Regions from separate parts of the Salinarimonas sp. NSM genome, predicted to be linked through region 2. Evidence: riboswitches for the same ligand, from Rfam matches in the RefSeq annotation. Region 2 holds a riboswitch; the other holds the start of a gene.
The links. Region 2 has a riboswitch for cobalamin ahead of ACTZWW_RS16630 (ABC transporter substrate-binding protein). Riboswitches for the same ligand answer to the same signal wherever they lie in the genome.
Positions count from the first base shown of each region.

Region 1: linked by a shared signal. The riboswitch ahead of ACTZWW_RS05935 (HupE/UreJ family protein) and the one ahead of ACTZWW_RS16630 (ABC transporter substrate-binding protein) in region 2 are both predicted to bind cobalamin.

Region 1 is NZ_JBQTCJ010000009.1:67,848-75,743, forward strand. Features, by position in the region: gene cobN (cobaltochelatase subunit CobN) at 1-3,089, opposite strand, end outside; gene cobW (cobalamin biosynthesis protein CobW) at 3,109-4,155, opposite strand; gene ACTZWW_RS05930 (DUF1636 family protein) at 4,166-4,582, opposite strand; gene ACTZWW_RS05935 (HupE/UreJ family protein) at 4,591-5,229, opposite strand; cobalamin riboswitch at 5,344-5,533, opposite strand; gene cobU (bifunctional adenosylcobinamide kinase/adenosylcobinamide-phosphate guanylyltransferase) at 5,566-6,102, shown strand; gene groL (chaperonin GroEL) at 6,213-7,868, opposite strand.
Region 2 is NZ_JBQTCJ010000049.1:30,012-37,907, forward strand. Features, by position in the region: gene ACTZWW_RS16605 (gamma-glutamylcyclotransferase family protein) at 1-320, opposite strand, end outside; gene ACTZWW_RS16610 (acetyl-CoA carboxylase biotin carboxylase subunit) at 337-2,340, opposite strand; gene ACTZWW_RS16615 (hypothetical protein) at 2,445-2,930, opposite strand; gene ACTZWW_RS16620 (phosphodiester glycosidase family protein) at 3,133-3,900, opposite strand; gene ACTZWW_RS16625 (vWA domain-containing protein) at 3,897-5,072, opposite strand; cobalamin riboswitch at 5,213-5,436, shown strand; gene ACTZWW_RS16630 (ABC transporter substrate-binding protein) at 5,511-7,025, shown strand; gene ACTZWW_RS16635 (ABC transporter permease) at 7,030-7,896, shown strand, end outside.

The DNA of each region.
Region 1 (7,896 bases), on a different contig from region 2:
GCGTAGAGCGCGTCGACCCCCTGCGCCAGCTCGGCGGCCCCGCGCCAGCCGTGTCGCAGGCAGCCCTCGATGAAGCGCGCGTTGGTGAGGCGCCCGCGTACGATCCGGTCGATGTCCTCGGGCACCGTGCGGGCCTTCGGGGCCGCGCGGGTCGTGTCGAGGCTGTAGAGCGCCGGCGCGGCGCCCAGCATCTCGGCGGCGGCGGCGAAGCCGCCGACCGCATCCGGTATGGCGTCGCCGTCGAGGAGGTCGCGCTCGGCGACGTCCGTCGTGTGGACGAAGGCGTCGGCCGCCGCGACGCGGGCGTCGAACGAGGGCTCCGCCGCCCCGGCGCCGCCCGCCCCGTAGGCGTGTGAGGTGTTGACGAGGTAGGCGCGGCCGAGATCGACGCGGGTCTCCCAGCTGCCGTCGAGCGCGAGGCTCGCCACCCCCGCGCCGTTGTCGCCGGGCGCCGGGCCGAAGACGCGCGCGAGCGACGCGCCGGCGCGGCGGGCGGCGGCGAGCGCGTTCCAGTCGTCCGCCTCCTCGCGCGCCGCGACCGCGCGGGCCGCCTGGTCGAGCAGCGCGAGCTGGTCGGGAAACGTGTCGCGGAAGGCGCCGGAGACGCGCACCGTCACGTCCGCGCGGGGATGGTCGAGCTTCGCGATCGGCAGGATCTCGAAGCCGGTCACCCGGGTCGTGGCCTCGTCCCAGACGGGCGCGACGCCCATCAGCGCGAGCGCCTGGGCGATGTCCTCGCCGCCGGTCCGCAGCGTCGGCGAGGCCCAGAGGTCCATGACGATGCGGCGTGGGTAGTCGCCCTCCTCCTGCTGATGCCGTCGCACGATCTCGGCGGCGGCGCGGCGTCCGAGTTCCGCGGCGGCGCGGGTGGGGATGGCGCGGGGGTCGAGGGTGGTGAGGTTGCGCCCCGTCGGCATCACGTCGACACGCCCGCGCGAGGGCGAGCCCGCCGGGCCGGGCGGGACGAAGCGGCCGTCGAGGGCGGCGAGCAGGCCCGCGCGCTCGCCGACGGCGCTCGCGCGGTCACCCGACACGCCGAAGACGTGGAGCCCGTCGCGGAAGGCGGTCTCGGCGAGGTCGCACAGGTGGGCGTCGAGCCGAGTCAGCGCCTCGTCCATGGGCGTGCCGGCGTCGACGCCGCAGGCCTGCGCGAGGCCGCTCGCCCGGGCGCGCTCGAGGATGTCGGCGGCGACGAGGGCGGCGCGGCGCGGGTCGAGCACCTGGGCCGACGAGAACTCCTCCACCCGCTCCTTCAGCGCCGCGGTCTCCCCGTCGAGCCCCGCCTCGGCGACGTCGGGCGTCAAGTGGCCGATCGTCACCGCGCCGATCCGGCGCTTCGCGGGAGCCGCCTCGCCGGGGTCGTCGACCACGAACGGGTAGACGACGGGCGTCGCGCCGGTGAGGAGCCGCGGCCAGTCGTCGGGGGCGAGCGCCACGGCCTTACCGGGGAGCCATTCGGTCGTGCCGTGGGTGCCGAGATGGATCAGCGCGTCGATGCGCTCGTGCTCGGCGAGGGCGGCGTAGAAGGCGCAATAGGCGTGGGTCGGGGGAAGGTTGGGGTCGTGGTAGGAGTCCTTGCGGTCGCCGCGTCCGCGATCGGGCTGGAGGGCGATCAGCAGCTTGCCTACGCGGATCACGCGGAAGACGAACGCGTCGCCCTCGCAGGCCGGATCGTCGGCGGGTGCGCCCCAGGTTTCGGCGAGCTCCGCCCGGCGGGCGGCGGGCAGGCGGGCGAGCCGGGTCTCGTAGGCGGGGAGCGGGACCCGCAGCGTCTCCGGCCCCGCGAGAAGAAGCGGGATCAGCGCCTTGGCGTCCACCGCGCGCGCGGCGTCGTAGCCGGCATCCGCGAGGAGATCGAGGATCGCCGCCGCGCTCGCCGGCGTGTCGAGTCCCACCGCGAAGCCGGTGCGGCCGCCACGGGCGGGGTAGTCTGACAGGACGAGCGCGAGCCGGCGCTCGACCCGCGGCGTCGCGGAGAGCCGCGCCCAGGCGGCGGCCTGGTCCGCCACGGCGTCGATCCCGGCGGGGTCGGGCGCGCTCTCGCGCCGGGCGAAGGCCAGCGCCGGGTCCGGCGCGGCCTCGGCCTTGAAGGCGATCGGCCCGGCGACGATGCGGCCGTCGAACTCGGGGAGCGCGATCTGCATGGCGAGATCCGCCGCCGAGAGCCCGCGCTCGGACGCCGCCCAGGCGTCCCGCGTCGTGCCGACGGGGATCGCCTGGATCACCGGGCAATCGGCGCCGTCGAGAACGAAGCCCGCGCCCTCGCGGGCGGAGAAGGCGGTGGTGGCGAGGATCACGGCGGGCTTGCGGGCGGCGAGCGCCCGGCGCAGCACGCCGACCGCCTCCGGGTCCTTCAGGCTCGACACCGCGAGCACGAGCGGAGCGAGCCCCCGTGTCGCCAGCGCCTCCGAGAGCGCCCGCGCCGGGCCGGTCTCGCCGGCGAGAACGGCCGAGCGGTAGACCAGGATCGGCGCGAGCGGACGGTCCGTGGGCAGGCGGGAGAGCGCCGCCTCGGGCGCCTCCGGCCCGTGCTCCGGCGACCAGGCGAAGCCCCGCGGCGTCGGGATCGGCGGAAGGACCGCCCCGCGCCGGCCGGCGAGCCAGGCGTCGATCCCGGCCAGCAGCCGGCCCATGTTCTCGACGCCGCCGGCGGTGAAGTAGGCTTCGAGCGCGTCGCAGCAGGCCTCTGGGACCGTGGAGAAATCCGCCAGCCGCGGGTCCGGGCGGTCGTCGCCGGGGATCACCGCCAGCGCCGTCCCGTTCGCCCGCGCGGTCTCGGCGAGCCGCTCCACCCCGTAGCGCCAGTAGTCGAGCCCGCCGAGGCAGCGTACCAGCACGAAGCGCGCCTTCGCGGCCGTGTTCTCGACCCAGAGGTCGACCGAGAGCGGATGCTTGAGCCGCCTCAGGGAGGCGAGGCGCAGGGACGGCTCCCCCGGCGTGCCGGCACGCGTCGCACCCCGCGCCGCCGCGAGCGCGGAGAGGTCCGAATCGGCGAAGGAGAGCACGAGGACGTCGCCGGGCGGTTGGGCCAGGTCGACGGCGCTCTCGCCCTCGTCGAGGGAGACCGTGCTCGCGGGCAGGAGGTGCATGGCGGGCGGCCCGCGTCCCTCAGCCGGCGAACGCGCGCGCGACCGCGTCGCGGTCGAAATCGTGCAGGCCGATGACGACGAGCGACCCCGCGCGCGGCTCGCCCGGCTTCCACGGCCGGTCGTAGCTCTGCGACACCCGCGTGCCGACGCCCTGGACGACGAGGCGCATCGGCTTGCCGGTGACCTCGACGAAGCCCTTGATGCGCAGCACGCCCGCGATCTCGGCGGCCTTCGCCACGCGCCGCATGAGGACCTCGGGGCTCTCGACCGCTGGGACCGGGATGGCCACGCTCTCGAAATCGTCGTGATCGTGCTCGCCCGCGTCGTCGTGGTGCGATGGCCGGGCGGCGAGGTCTCCCTCCGCGGCGGCGCCGAGCCCGATCAGCGCGGCCGGGTCCGCCCGACCGTGGGCGACCTCGAGGATCTCGACGGCGCGGGGCAGGTGCTCGCGGATGTCGGCGGCGACCCGGCGGCGCTCGTCCACCGACATCGCGTCGACCTTGTTGAGCACGACGACGTCGGCGCAGGCGAGCTGGTCCTCGAACACCTCCTCCAGCGGGTTGTCGTGGTCGACAGACGCGTCCCCGGCACGCTGCGCTGCGAGCTTGGCGGGATCGTGCGCGAACAGCCCGGACGCTACGGCGGGACCGTCCACGACGGCGACGACGCCGTCGACCGTCACGCGCGAGCGGATGGCGGGCCAGTTGAAGGCGTTCACCAGCGGCTTGGGCAGCGCGAGGCCCGAGGTCTCGATGAGGATGTGCTCGGGCGGGTTCGCCCGGTCGAGGAGCTTCGTCAGCGCCGGCACGAAGTCGTCGGCGACCGTGCAGCAGATGCAGCCGTTGGGCAGCTCGACGATGTCCTCGGCGGTGCAGCCCGCGATGCCGCAGCCCTCGAGGAACGAGCCGTCGAAGCCGAGATCGCCGAACTCGTTGACGAGGACGGCGATGCGCCGGCCGCCGGCGTTCTCGACGAGGTGGCGCACGAGGGTGGTCTTGCCGGCGCCGAGGAAGCCGGTGAGGACCGTGCAGGGGATCTTCGTCAGTGCTCTGGACAGGCTCGCCATGGGGCGGCTCCTATTCGGCGGCCGCCGGGGCGTCGCCCGGCAGCGGGGGGATGCGGGCGACGACGCCCGTCTTGAAGATCTGCGGGCGCTCGCGCCACGGGACGATCCCGTCGACGCTCGCGGCGTACCTGGCGAGCCCGTCGAGGATCTCGTCGACGTGCGTCGCCGGGTCGAGGTCGCCCCAGACGTAGGTCCAGCGATCCGGCGCGGTCGCCGCGACGGTGCAGGGGCGCTTGCAGACGGAGAGGCACGCGACCGGCTCGAGCCGCACCGGCAGCGGCGCGCCCGCCGCCGCGCGGGCGGTGAGAGCGTCCTCCAGCGCGCGCAGGAGGATCGCGCCGGGCCTGTCCTCCGTCGCGTCCGGCCCGCCTGCCGGACGGCAGGTGGTGCAGACGTGGACGACGATCTCCGCCGGGGGGACGCTCATCGCCGGGCTCAGGCGAAGGCGCCGAGGTTCGTCGCGAGGAAGCCCGCGCCGACGAGGGCCACGGCGAGCCCGGCCAGGCGCGCGGCCGCCGGCGGAGTCGCGGCGATGCCGGCCCAGATGCGCTGCGCGGCGAGCGACACGCCGGCCATGATCGCGCCCTGCACCACGACGAGCCCGCCGAGATAGGCCGCGAGCGGCGTCGTCTCGGCGCCGATGATCGTCTCCGCGAGCACGTGGCCGTGGATCAGGCCGGCGATCGCGAACAGGGTCGCGGCGGCGGCGAGGGGCAGGGTCGGGCGCAGCGCCGCGACGAGGCCGAGCGCGACGAGCGACAGCGAGACGAGCGCCTCGCCGAGCGGCAGGTCGACGGCGGCGGCATGGATGCCGACGCCGGCGACCATCGCCAGCAGCCAGGCGGCGGGGAGCGTGAAGGCCCGCCCGAAGCGCGCCGAGATCAGGCCGACAGCCAGCAGCGCGGCGAGGTGATCGATGCCGATGATCGGATGGCCGAAGCCGGAGAGCAGGCCCTCCGTGAACGTCGCGGGCGTGGTGCCGCCCATCGGATGGTGGGCGAGCGCCGGCGTCGCGGCGAGGAGGCCCGCGGCGATCAGCAGGATACGGGTCTTCGGCGTGCTTCGTCCGGTCATGTCGCTCTCCGTCGGCGCCGGCGGCGCTCGTGCTTCTCGCTTCCACGGAGAGACGCGGCCGGCGGCGGATGCCGATCGACCGGCGAACTCCCCGGCGCACCCCGGCCGGAAAGCCCATGAAAGCCTGCGACGGCAGGTCTCCTGGCTCGCGGGTCGCGGCCCTTGTCGCTCAGCCTTCCCGGGACGGACCCAGTGGACTATGAGAGCGACGGGCTCTCCGCTCACAGTTGCGGGGGCAGCTGCGGTGTCTCACCGCATTCCCTTTTCACCCCGTCGCCGGGGCACCGTCGCCACCATGATTAGCCGTCGCGCCCTCGAACTTCAACGGCCTCGCGCATGACCCCGGAGAAGCCCTTACGGGGCGCCTTGCCCCGCTCGACCTTCGTCCTGGGCGGCGCGCGCTCCGGCAAGAGCCGGCACGCCGAGGCGCTGGTCGAGGCCTGCGCGCCGCCGTGGGTCTACGTGGCGACCGCGCAGGCCTTCGATTCGGAGATGGAGGCGCGCATCGCCGAGCACCGCGCCCGCCGGCCGCAGGGCTGGATCACGCGCGACGCGCCGCTCGACCTGCCGGAGGCGATCCGCGAGGGGCCGGCGGGGGCGCCGATCCTGGTCGACTGCCTGACCCTGTGGGTGACGAACCTGATCCTCGCCGAGCGCGACGTCGCCGCGGCCGGCACGGCGCTCGAGGCCGCCTGCCGGGGCGCGCCGGGGCCGGTCGTGCTCGTGTCGAACGAGGTCGGGCTCGGCATCGTCCCCGACAACGCGCTGGCCCGGCGCTTCCGCGACGAGGCGGGCCGCCTGCACCAGCGGCTCGCCGCCGCGGCGGACGCCGTGACGTTCATGGTGGCGGGCCTGCCGATGCGGGTGAAGTGAGGAGCGGGCGCCGAGCCGTGCGCTGCGCCCCGGCCCGAACAGAGAGAGGCCCCCGGGTCTCCCCGGGGGCCTCCTGATCATCCTCGCGCGGTGCGGGAGGGGCGCCGGGCTCAGAAGCCCATGTCGCCCATGCCACCCATGCCACCCATGCCGCCGCCGCCACCGCCGCCGCCGGCGGACTCGCGCTTGGGCGCCTCGGCGATCATCGCCTCGGTGGTGATCAGCAGGCCCGCCACGGAGGCGGCGTCCTGGAGGGCGGTGCGCACGACCTTGGCCGGGTCGACGATGCCGGCCTGCAGCATGTCGACGTACTCCTCGGTCTGGGCGTTGAAGCCGTAGGTCTCGGAGGCGTTGTCCTGGATCCGGCCGACGACGATCGAGCCCTCGACGCCGGAGTTCTCGGCGATCTGGCGGATCGGCTGCTCGAGCGCGCGCAGCACGATCTTGATGCCGGCGCGGATGTCCGGGTTGTCGGAGGTGAGCTTCTCGACCGCCTTCTTGGCGCGCAGCAGCGCGGTGCCGCCGCCGGGGACGATGCCTTCCTCGACCGCCGCGCGGGTGGCGTTCAGCGCGTCGTCGACGCGGTCCTTCTTCTCCTTGACCTCGACCTCGGTGGCGCCGCCGACGCGGATGACGGCCACGCCGCCCGCGAGCTTGGCGAGACGCTCCTGGAGCTTCTCACGGTCGTAGTCCGAGGAGGTCTCCTCGATCTGCGCCTTGATCTGCTGGACGCGGGCCTCGATGTCGTCCTTCGAGCCGGCGCCGTCGATGATCGTGGTGTTCTCCTTCTCGATGCGCACGCGCTTGGCGCGGCCGAGCATGTCGAGCGTCACGTTCTCGAGCTTGATGCCGAGGTCCTCGGAGACGGCGGTGCCGCCCGTGAGGATGGCGATGTCCTCGAGCATCGCCTTGCGGCGGTCGCCGAAGCCCGGGGCCTTGACGGCCGCGACCTTGAGGCCGCCGCGCAGCTTGTTGACGACGAGCGTGGCGAGCGCCTCGCCCTCGATGTCCTCGGCGACGATCAGCAGCGGCTTGCCCGACTGCACGACCGACTCGAGGATCGGCAGCATCGCCTGGAGCGAGGAGAGCTTCTTCTCGTGGATGAGGATGTAGGGATCGTCGAGCTCGGCGATCATCTTCTCCGCATTCGTGATGAAGTACGGGGAGAGATAGCCGCGGTCGAACTGCATGCCCTCGACGATGTCGACCTCGGTCTCGGCGGTCTTCGCCTCCTCGACCGTGATGACGCCCTCGTTGCCGACCTTCTGCATCGCGTTGGCGATCATCTCGCCGATCAGCGCGTCGCCGTTGGCGGAGATGGTGCCGACCTGGGCGACCTCGCCGGTCGAGGCGACCTTCCGGGCGCGGGCCTGGATGTCCGCGACGGCCGCGGCGGTCGCCATGTCGACGCCGCGCTTGAGGTCCATCGGGTTCATGCCCGCGGCCACCGCCTTGGCGCCCTCCTTGACGATCGACTGGGCGAGAACGGTCGCGGTCGTCGTGCCGTCGCCGGCGAGGTCGTTGGTCTTCGAGGCCACCTCGCGCACCATCTGGGCGCCCATGTTCTCGAACTTGTCGGCGAGCTCGATCTCCTTGGCGACGGTGACGCCGTCCTTGGTGATGCGGGGCGCGCCGAACGACTTCTCGATGACGACGTTGCGGCCCTTCGGGCCGAGCGTCACCTTCACCGCGTCGGCGAGGATGTCGACGCCGCGCAGCATGCGCTCGCGGGCGTCGGCCGAGAATTTCACTTCCTTGGCTGCCATGTGCTCATTTTCCTTGCATGTGCGGCCC
Region 2 (7,896 bases):
CCGCCCTCGCTGGCGCGGCCCACGTAGACGATCGCGCGGCGCGCGCCCTTCTCGGTCAGCACCGGCTGCACGAGCTTCGTGTACAGCCCGGTGTGGAGGCTCTCCCAGCGGTCGAGCGCCGGGACGTCGCGCAGCGCGAGGTCCCACAGCACGCCCCACACGGCGCCGTGCGGCGCGCGCGCGACGCTCGCCCAGCCCTCGCGCATGATCACGACACGGTGGCGCATCAGCCGCGCGGTGCCTATCGGCCGCGAGGCGGGGCAGCGGGCAGCCATCTGCGTGCGGTCCATGTTGGACCCGTAGGCGAAGTAGAGCGGCATCGGGCGTGCGTGCGCGTCAGGCGAACTCGAGGATCACGGCATCGACGGCGAGGCTGTCGCCCTCCTCGGCGTGGATGGCCGCGACGGTGCCGTCGCGCTCGGCGCGCAGCACGTTCTCCATCTTCATGGCCTCGACGATCGCGAGCGGCTCGCCCGCCTTCACCTCCTGGCCGACCTCGGCCATCAGCGCCTTGACGAGGCCCGGCATCGGGCACAGCAGCTGCTTGGACGTGTCCGCCGGCACCTTCTCGGGCATCAGCTCGACGAAACGCGCCTCCGCTGCGGTGAAGGCCTTGGCCTTCGCCGAGGCGCCCTGGTGCTGCAGGAAGACGCCGTTGACGATCGGGCGAACCTGCACCGCGATCGCGACGTCCGCGACGGTGCCCTCCCACACCGGGTCGCCGGGCCGCCAGCCGCTCGCGACCGGCACCGCGCCGCCGTCGGAGAAGCCGATCACGACGATTCCGTCGGGGCGTTCGTCCACCGTGACGTCGAAGCGCTGCTTCTCCAGCATGACGACGCGCTCGCGCGAGACGTGGAGCTCGCGCCCGAGCATCTGGCCCGAGATCGTGCGCTTGCGCCGCGCCTCGAGATAGTCGATCCACGCCGCCACCGCCGCCATGCGGGTCGCGACCACGCCCGCGGGCTCCGGCGCCTGGAAGCCCTCGGGAAACTCCTCTGCGATGAAGGCCGTCGACAGCGCCCCCTCGCGCCAGCGCGGGTTCTGCATGATCGCGGTGAGGAAGGGGATGTTGTGGCGGATGCCGTCGATGGCGAAAGCGTCGAGGGCCCGCGACTGCGCGTCGATGGCCGCCTCGCGGGTCGGAGCGTGGGTGACGAGCTTGGCGATCATCGGATCGTACCAGATCGAGATCTCCCCGCCTTCCTCGACGCCGGTGTCGTTGCGTACGGTGACGCCGTCCGCGCTGCCCTCCGCCGGCGGGCGGTAGATGGTCAGCCGACCCGTCGAGGGCAGGAAGCTGCGCGTCGGGTCCTCGGCGTAGATGCGGCTCTCGATCGACCATCCGTCGAGGCGAACGTCGTCCTGGGTCCAGCGGAGCCGCTCGCCGGCGGCGACGCGGATCATCTCCTCGACGAGATCGATGCCGGTGATCATCTCGGTGACCGGGTGCTCGACCTGGAGGCGCGTGTTCATCTCGAGGAAGTAGAAGGACTTGTCCTGCCCCGCCACGAACTCGACCGTGCCGGCCGAGTCGTAGCCGACCGCCCTGGCGAGGGCGACCGCCTGCTCGCCCATGAGGCGGCGGGTCTGCGGGTCGAGCAGGGGCGAGGGCGCCTCCTCGACGACCTTCTGGTTGCGGCGCTGGATCGAGCATTCGCGCTCGGACACCCAGATGCAGTTGCCGTGCTTGTCGCCGAGCACCTGGATCTCGATGTGGCGGGGCTGGGTGATGAACTTCTCGACGAAGACCCGGTCGTCGCCGAAGGAGCTCGCCGCCTCCGAGCGCGCCCGCGCGAAGCCCTCGGCCACCTCGTCCTTCGACCAGGCGATGCGCATGCCCTTGCCGCCGCCGCCGGCCGAGGCCTTGAGCATGACGGGAAAGCCGATCTCCTCGGCGATGGCGATCGCGTGCTCCGGGCTCTCGATGACGCCGAGGAAGCCCGGCACCGTCGAGACCTTCGCGGCGGCGGCCGCCTTCTTCGATTCGATCTTGTCGCCCATCGCGGCGATGGCGCCGGGATTGGGGCCGATGAAGACGATGCCGGCCTCCGCCAGCGCCTTGGGGAAGGCCTCGCGCTCGGAGAGGAAGCCGTAGCCCGGGTGCACCGCCTGCGCGCCGGTCTTCCGGCAGGCCTCGACGATCTTCTCGATGACGAGGTAGCTCTCGGCCGCCGCCGCCGGGCCGATGTGCACCGCCTCGTCCGCCATGTCGACGTGCACCGCATCGCGATCGGCGTCGGAATAGACGGCGACCGTCGCGATTCCCATCTTGCGTGCGGTCTTGATCACGCGGCAGGCGATCTCGCCGCGATTGGCGATGAGGATCTTGTCGAACATGAACGCGGGCCTCGCTGGTCGTCGGTGAGACGCCCCGAGGTTCTAGCGACCCGCGGCGGGTCTCGTCCACGCCTCTTTCGACTGAGAGGCGCGCCGCGCGCCGGTCACGCCGCGCGGTCGGCCTTGCGCGCCGCGTCCTTGAGCCGCTTGGGCACCTCGGGCGCGTCGAGGACGTCGCGCATGCGCATGACACCGCCGCGCATGACGAAGACGAGCAGCGTCTCGTCGACCCGGTGCGCCTCGCGCACCATCTGCGCGACGGCGCGCCGGGCGTTCTCGCTCGGGCCGCCGCAGGCGTTGACAGAGGTGACGAGCCAGCGGGCGAGCCCGGAATCGACGACGCCGGTGGGGCGCGCGCCCCACACGACGAAGTCGACGACGAGGGATGCGAACAGCTCCGACCAGGCCTGCGCGGCCGCCTCGTCCGCCCGCTTCACGGTGCGGTCGAGCGCGATGAGGACGTCCGCCTCCTCGCGCGTGGCGATGCCCACCTCGAGGGCGATGGTGCGCAGTCGCGCCACGTCCTCGAGGGTCATCGTCCGGTTCTCGCAGATATTGTCGGCGAATTCGCGCAAAGCTTGATCGATCATGTTCGACGCCTCCCCGGTCTTCGTTGTCGCGACCGGTGTGTTGGTTCGTACGAGGACTGTGATCGATACCGCTTGGGGGAGTGTTAATCCGAAAGCGTCAACACGCGTTCAGGTTAAGCGCACGTGCGCGGGAATGGTTTCGCGATGCTTGCCGCCCGCCGAGCCGCCGCCCGGATCGCGTCGCCCGGCGGGAGCGGTGGCCTCAGTCGCCCCGCGCGTAGGCCGCGATGATCGGGCCGAGCGGCGCCCAGCCGTCGCCGGTGCGGCCGAGATGGGGGGCGTAGAGGCTCGGCACGAGGCCGCCGTCGAGGAAGAGCGCGTCCTCCGTGCCGAGCCCGTCGCGGAACAGGCGGGCGAAGGTGTGGAAGGAGACCGGCTCCTCCGAGATCGCGAACCAGATCTCTCCATCCTCGCCGACGCCCACGCCGTTGCGGCGCTTGAGCGAATCGGAGCCGGGGATGAAGCGCGGGTGGAGCTCGCCCTGGATGACGAGCATCGGCCCCGACTGGGTGGCGAGCGTCGCGTTGGGCCGCGCCGCGCGATAGGCCTCGGTGGTCATGACCCCGGCGGTGCCGCCGGCGACGAAGAAGACGCCGTTGGGCTTCATGTGGAAGTTGCCCGGCCCGTCGTTGGTGTTGAGGGGCGCGATCGTCTCGCCCTGCTCGACATGGAGCCCGATCGGGTCGAGCTTCATGTCGTACATGCCGGCGTTCATGGCGAAGACGAGCGGCGCGCCCTCGATCTCCTGCGGCAGGGCCGAGAAGCGCCCGAGCGGACGCCCGTCCTCGCCGGCCGCGAACAGCCGCAGGTCATGGTCGCGCGGATCGACGACGCACACGGTGAAGCGCGCACCGTCGAAGGTCCGTGGCGCGCAGGGCTCGGCGGGCGAGGCGGCGGCGGGCACGGCTGCCGCGAGAAGCCCGCAGAGCAGGGCGCGCAGGATTGTCGTCGGAAGAAGTCTCATGCTCATCGCACCAATTCCCGCATCGCCCGGTCGAGCCCGTCGAGCGTCAGCGGGAACATGCGCCCGCCCATCAGCCGCGAGACGAGGCCGATCGACTGGGTGTGGCCCCAATGCGCCTCCGGCACGGGGTTGAGCCAGGCGGCGCGGCCGAAATGCGCGGTCAGGCGCTCGAGCCAGGCCTGGCCGGGCTCCTCGTTCCAGTGCTCCACCGAGCCGCCGGGGATCAGGATCTCGTAGGGGCTCATCGAGGCGTCGCCGACGAAGACCGCCCGATAGTCCGGCCCGAAGGTGCGGATCACGTCGAGGGTGGGGATCGTCTGCGCATGGCGGCGGCGGTTGTCGCGCCACAGGCCCTCGTAGGGGCAATTGTGGAAGTAGAAGTGCTCGAAATGCTTGAACTCCGCCCGCGCGGCGGAGAAGAGCTCCTCGGCGCGCTCGATGTGCCAGTCCATCGAGCCGCCGACGTCGAGGAAGAGCAGCACCTTGACCGCGTTGCGCCGCTCCGGGCGCATCTTGACGTCGAGAAAGCCCTGGCGGGCGGTCTCGCGGATGGTGCCGTCGAGGTCGAGCTCGTCGGCGGCGCCGGTGCGGGCGAAGCGGCGCAGGCGCCGCAGCGCGACGCGCATGTTGCGCGTGCCGAGCTCGACCTGGTCGTCCAGGTCCTTGAACTCCCGCTTGTCCCAGACCTTCACGGCGCGGAAGTTGCGGTTGCCGTCCTGGCCGATGCGGATGCCTTCGGGGTTGTACCCGTAGGCGCCGAAGGGCGAGGTGCCCGCCGTGCCGATCCACTTCGAGCCGCCCTGGTGGCGGCCCTTCTGCTCGGCGAGGCGCTGCTTCAGCTCGTCCATCAGCCGGTCCCAGCCCCGGGCCTCGATCTCGGCCTTCTCCTCGGGCGTCAGGTAGCGCTCGGCGATCTTGCGCAGCCATTCCTCCGGGATCTCCGCGGCCTCGAGCGCCTCGCCCATCGTGCCGAGCCCCCTGAACACGCGGGAGAACACGCGGTCGAACTTGTCGAGGTTGCGCTCGTCCTTCACCAGCGCGGCGCGGGAGAGGTAGTAGAAATCCTCCACCCGCTTGCCCGCGAGATCGCGCTCCAGCGCGCCGAGCAGCGTCAGGTACTCGCGCAGCGAGACGGGGATGCGCGCGGCGCGCAGCTCGGCGAAGAAGGTGGTCAGCATGGCGGGCAGTGTGGCGGCGCTCGTCCGCCCGTGCAAGCGCGACCGCTTGACCGGCCAGCGCCGCCAAGATACGTTATGTTATAGCGTTACATCTCTGGAGGCGAAGAAAGGCTGCGGCGGCTTGACGCGCCGGTGGAAGCGGATAGCGTGCCCCCGTCGGTTCCCCGAAAGGGGACGAAGAGGGAACCCGGTGAGGGCCGGCCGCGCGAGCGGCGGGCGCGACTCCGGGGCTGCCCCCGCAACTGTGAGCGGAGAGCTTCCTCCCATCATGCCACTGGCCGCCGGGCGCCCGCCCGGGAGCCGGGAAGGCGGGGGGCGGCGACGACCCGCGAGCCAGGAGACCTGCCGACCTCGGCGACCGCCGAGACGACTGCCACGAGACGGGCGGGGAGGCCCGGAGGAGTGACCATGATTCGCGACCCGAGGCACGCCGCGCGCGTGCCCGCTGTCCATAGGTTCGCCATCGCCCGCCGCACGCTGCTCGCGGCCGGCCTGGCGAGCGCCGCGGTGCTCGTCGCCGCCCCGGCGATCGCCGCCGATCCCGCGCCCCTCGTCGTCGCCAAGACCTTCGTGACGCAGAGCCTCGACCCGGTCGACGGCTCGGCCGGCTGGGCGCTCGTCTCCCACGGGATCGCGGAGGGGCTCTTCACGGTCTCGCGCGAGGGGACGATCGTGCCGCTCCTCGCCGAGGCGGCCGAGCGCCGCGACGACGGCGCCTGGATCGTGACGCTCGCCGAAGGCCGCACGTTCTCCGACGGCACGCCGGTCGACGCCGAGGCGGTCGCCGCCGCCCTGAACAGGACGGGCGCCGAGAACCCGGCGGCGCGCGCCAGCGCCGGACGCCTCGCCTTCACGCCGCTCGACGCGGGGACGCTCCTCGTCGAGACCGAGCGGCCGACGCCGATCCTGCCGTCGATCCTGGCGGAATGGGCCTTCCCGGTCTACCGGCAGACGGACGCCGGCCCGATCTTCACCGGCCCCTACGCCGTCGCCGCCTTCGAGCCCGGCGCGCGCATGGCGCTCGCGCCGAACCCGCACTACCCGAACGCCGAGGCCCGCGTGCCGATCGACCTGCGGCGGGTCGGCGACGGGCAGGCGATGGCGATCGCCCTGGCGGCGGGCGAGGTCGACCTCGCCTTCAACCTGCCGGTGGAGACGCTCTCGATGCTGCGGGCTCGCGAGGGCGTGAGCGTGCGCTCCTTCCCCGTCGCCTACCAGTACATGATGTTCATGAACACGCGCGCGGGCCCGCTCGCCGACCCGGCCGTGCGCCGCGCGATCGACCGCGCCGTGGACCGCGCGACGCTCGTCGCGGCCATCCGCGCCGGGCGCCCGGCGACGGGTGCCTTCGCCGACGCGTATCCCTTCGCCGCCGACGTCGTGCCCGCCCACGATCCGGACGAGGCGCGGCGCCTGCTCGAGGAGGCCGGCTGGCACCTCGGCACGGACGGCGTGCGCGCCAAGGACGGCGAGCGGCTCGTGCTCGACCTCGTCGCCTACCCGCAGCGGCCCGATCTCGTCACGCTCCAGCCGGTGCTGCGCGCCGCGCTCGCCGAGATCGGCGTCGGGGTGACGACGCGGGTGACGGAGCAGCCCAACGACGTCGCGTCCGGCGGCGACTTCGACCTCCTGCTCTGGGCCCAGCACACGGCGCCCGCGGGCGATCCGGCCTTCTTCCTCTCGCTCTTCCTCGGGAGCGAGGGCGCGCGCAACTATTCCGGCTGGTCGTCGGGCGCGCTCGACGCTCTCGTCGCGGAGCTGGCGAGCGCCGAGGACCCCGCCGAGCGCCTGCGCCTCGCGCGGGAGGCTCAGGCGTTGGCGGCCGAGGGCGCGCCGGTGGCCTACCTCGTGACGCCGGAATGGCACGTGGGCCTCTCCGACCGGCTCGCCGGCTACGAGCCCTGGGGCTCGGACTACTACGTCATCCGCCCAGACCTCGCGCCGGCGGATTGAGCGCATGGCGACGGCGCTGCGGGGCGGCGCGGGGTTCCTCGGCGCATGGCTGCTCGTGACCGCGGCGGCCTTCGCGCTGGTGCGTGCCATGCCGGGGGACCCGGTCGAGATGCTGCTCGCGGCGGGCAACGTCGCGCCGACGCCGGACGCCGTCGCGGCGCTGCGCGCCGCCTTCGGGCTCGACCGGCCCCTGCCGGCGCAGTTCGCCGCGTGGCTCGGCGGCTTCCTGACGCTGGACTGGGGGGTCTCTCCGGTGACCGGCCGGCCGATCCTGGCCGACGTCGCGGCCCGCGCGCCGTGGTCGGCGGCGATCGGCGCGGGCGGGCTCGGGGCGGCGGTCGCGGGCGGCTTCGCGCTCGGCTTCGCCGCGGCGGCGCGACCGGGCGGGCTCGCGGACCGCGCGAGCCGCGTGCTCGCGGTCTCGTCCCAGGCGCTGCCGGCCTTCGCAGTGGGGCTCGTGCTCTTGTGGCTCGTCGCGGTGGAGTGGAGGCTCCTCGCCCCGCTCACCGGCTCGGTCGCGGAGCGGCTCGTGCTGCCGATCGCGCTCGTCGCGCTGTTCTCGACGGGCGCCGTCGCCAGGGTCGCACGCGTCGCCTTCGCGGAGGCCGCGGCCGCGCCGTACATGATCACCGCGCGCATGAAGGGTCTCTCGCGCACCCGCGCGCTCTGGCGGCACGGGCGCCGGCACGCGGCGCTCACCGTGCTCGCGGCGATCACGCCGGAAGCCGCCTGGATCGTCGGCGGCACGGCGGTGGCGGAGATCGTGTTCTCGGTGCCGGGCCTGTCGGACCGGGTCGTGGCGGCGGTGGCGACGCGCGACTACGCGCTGCTCCAGGCCTACGTCGCCCTCGTCGCATTCTGGCTGCTGGGG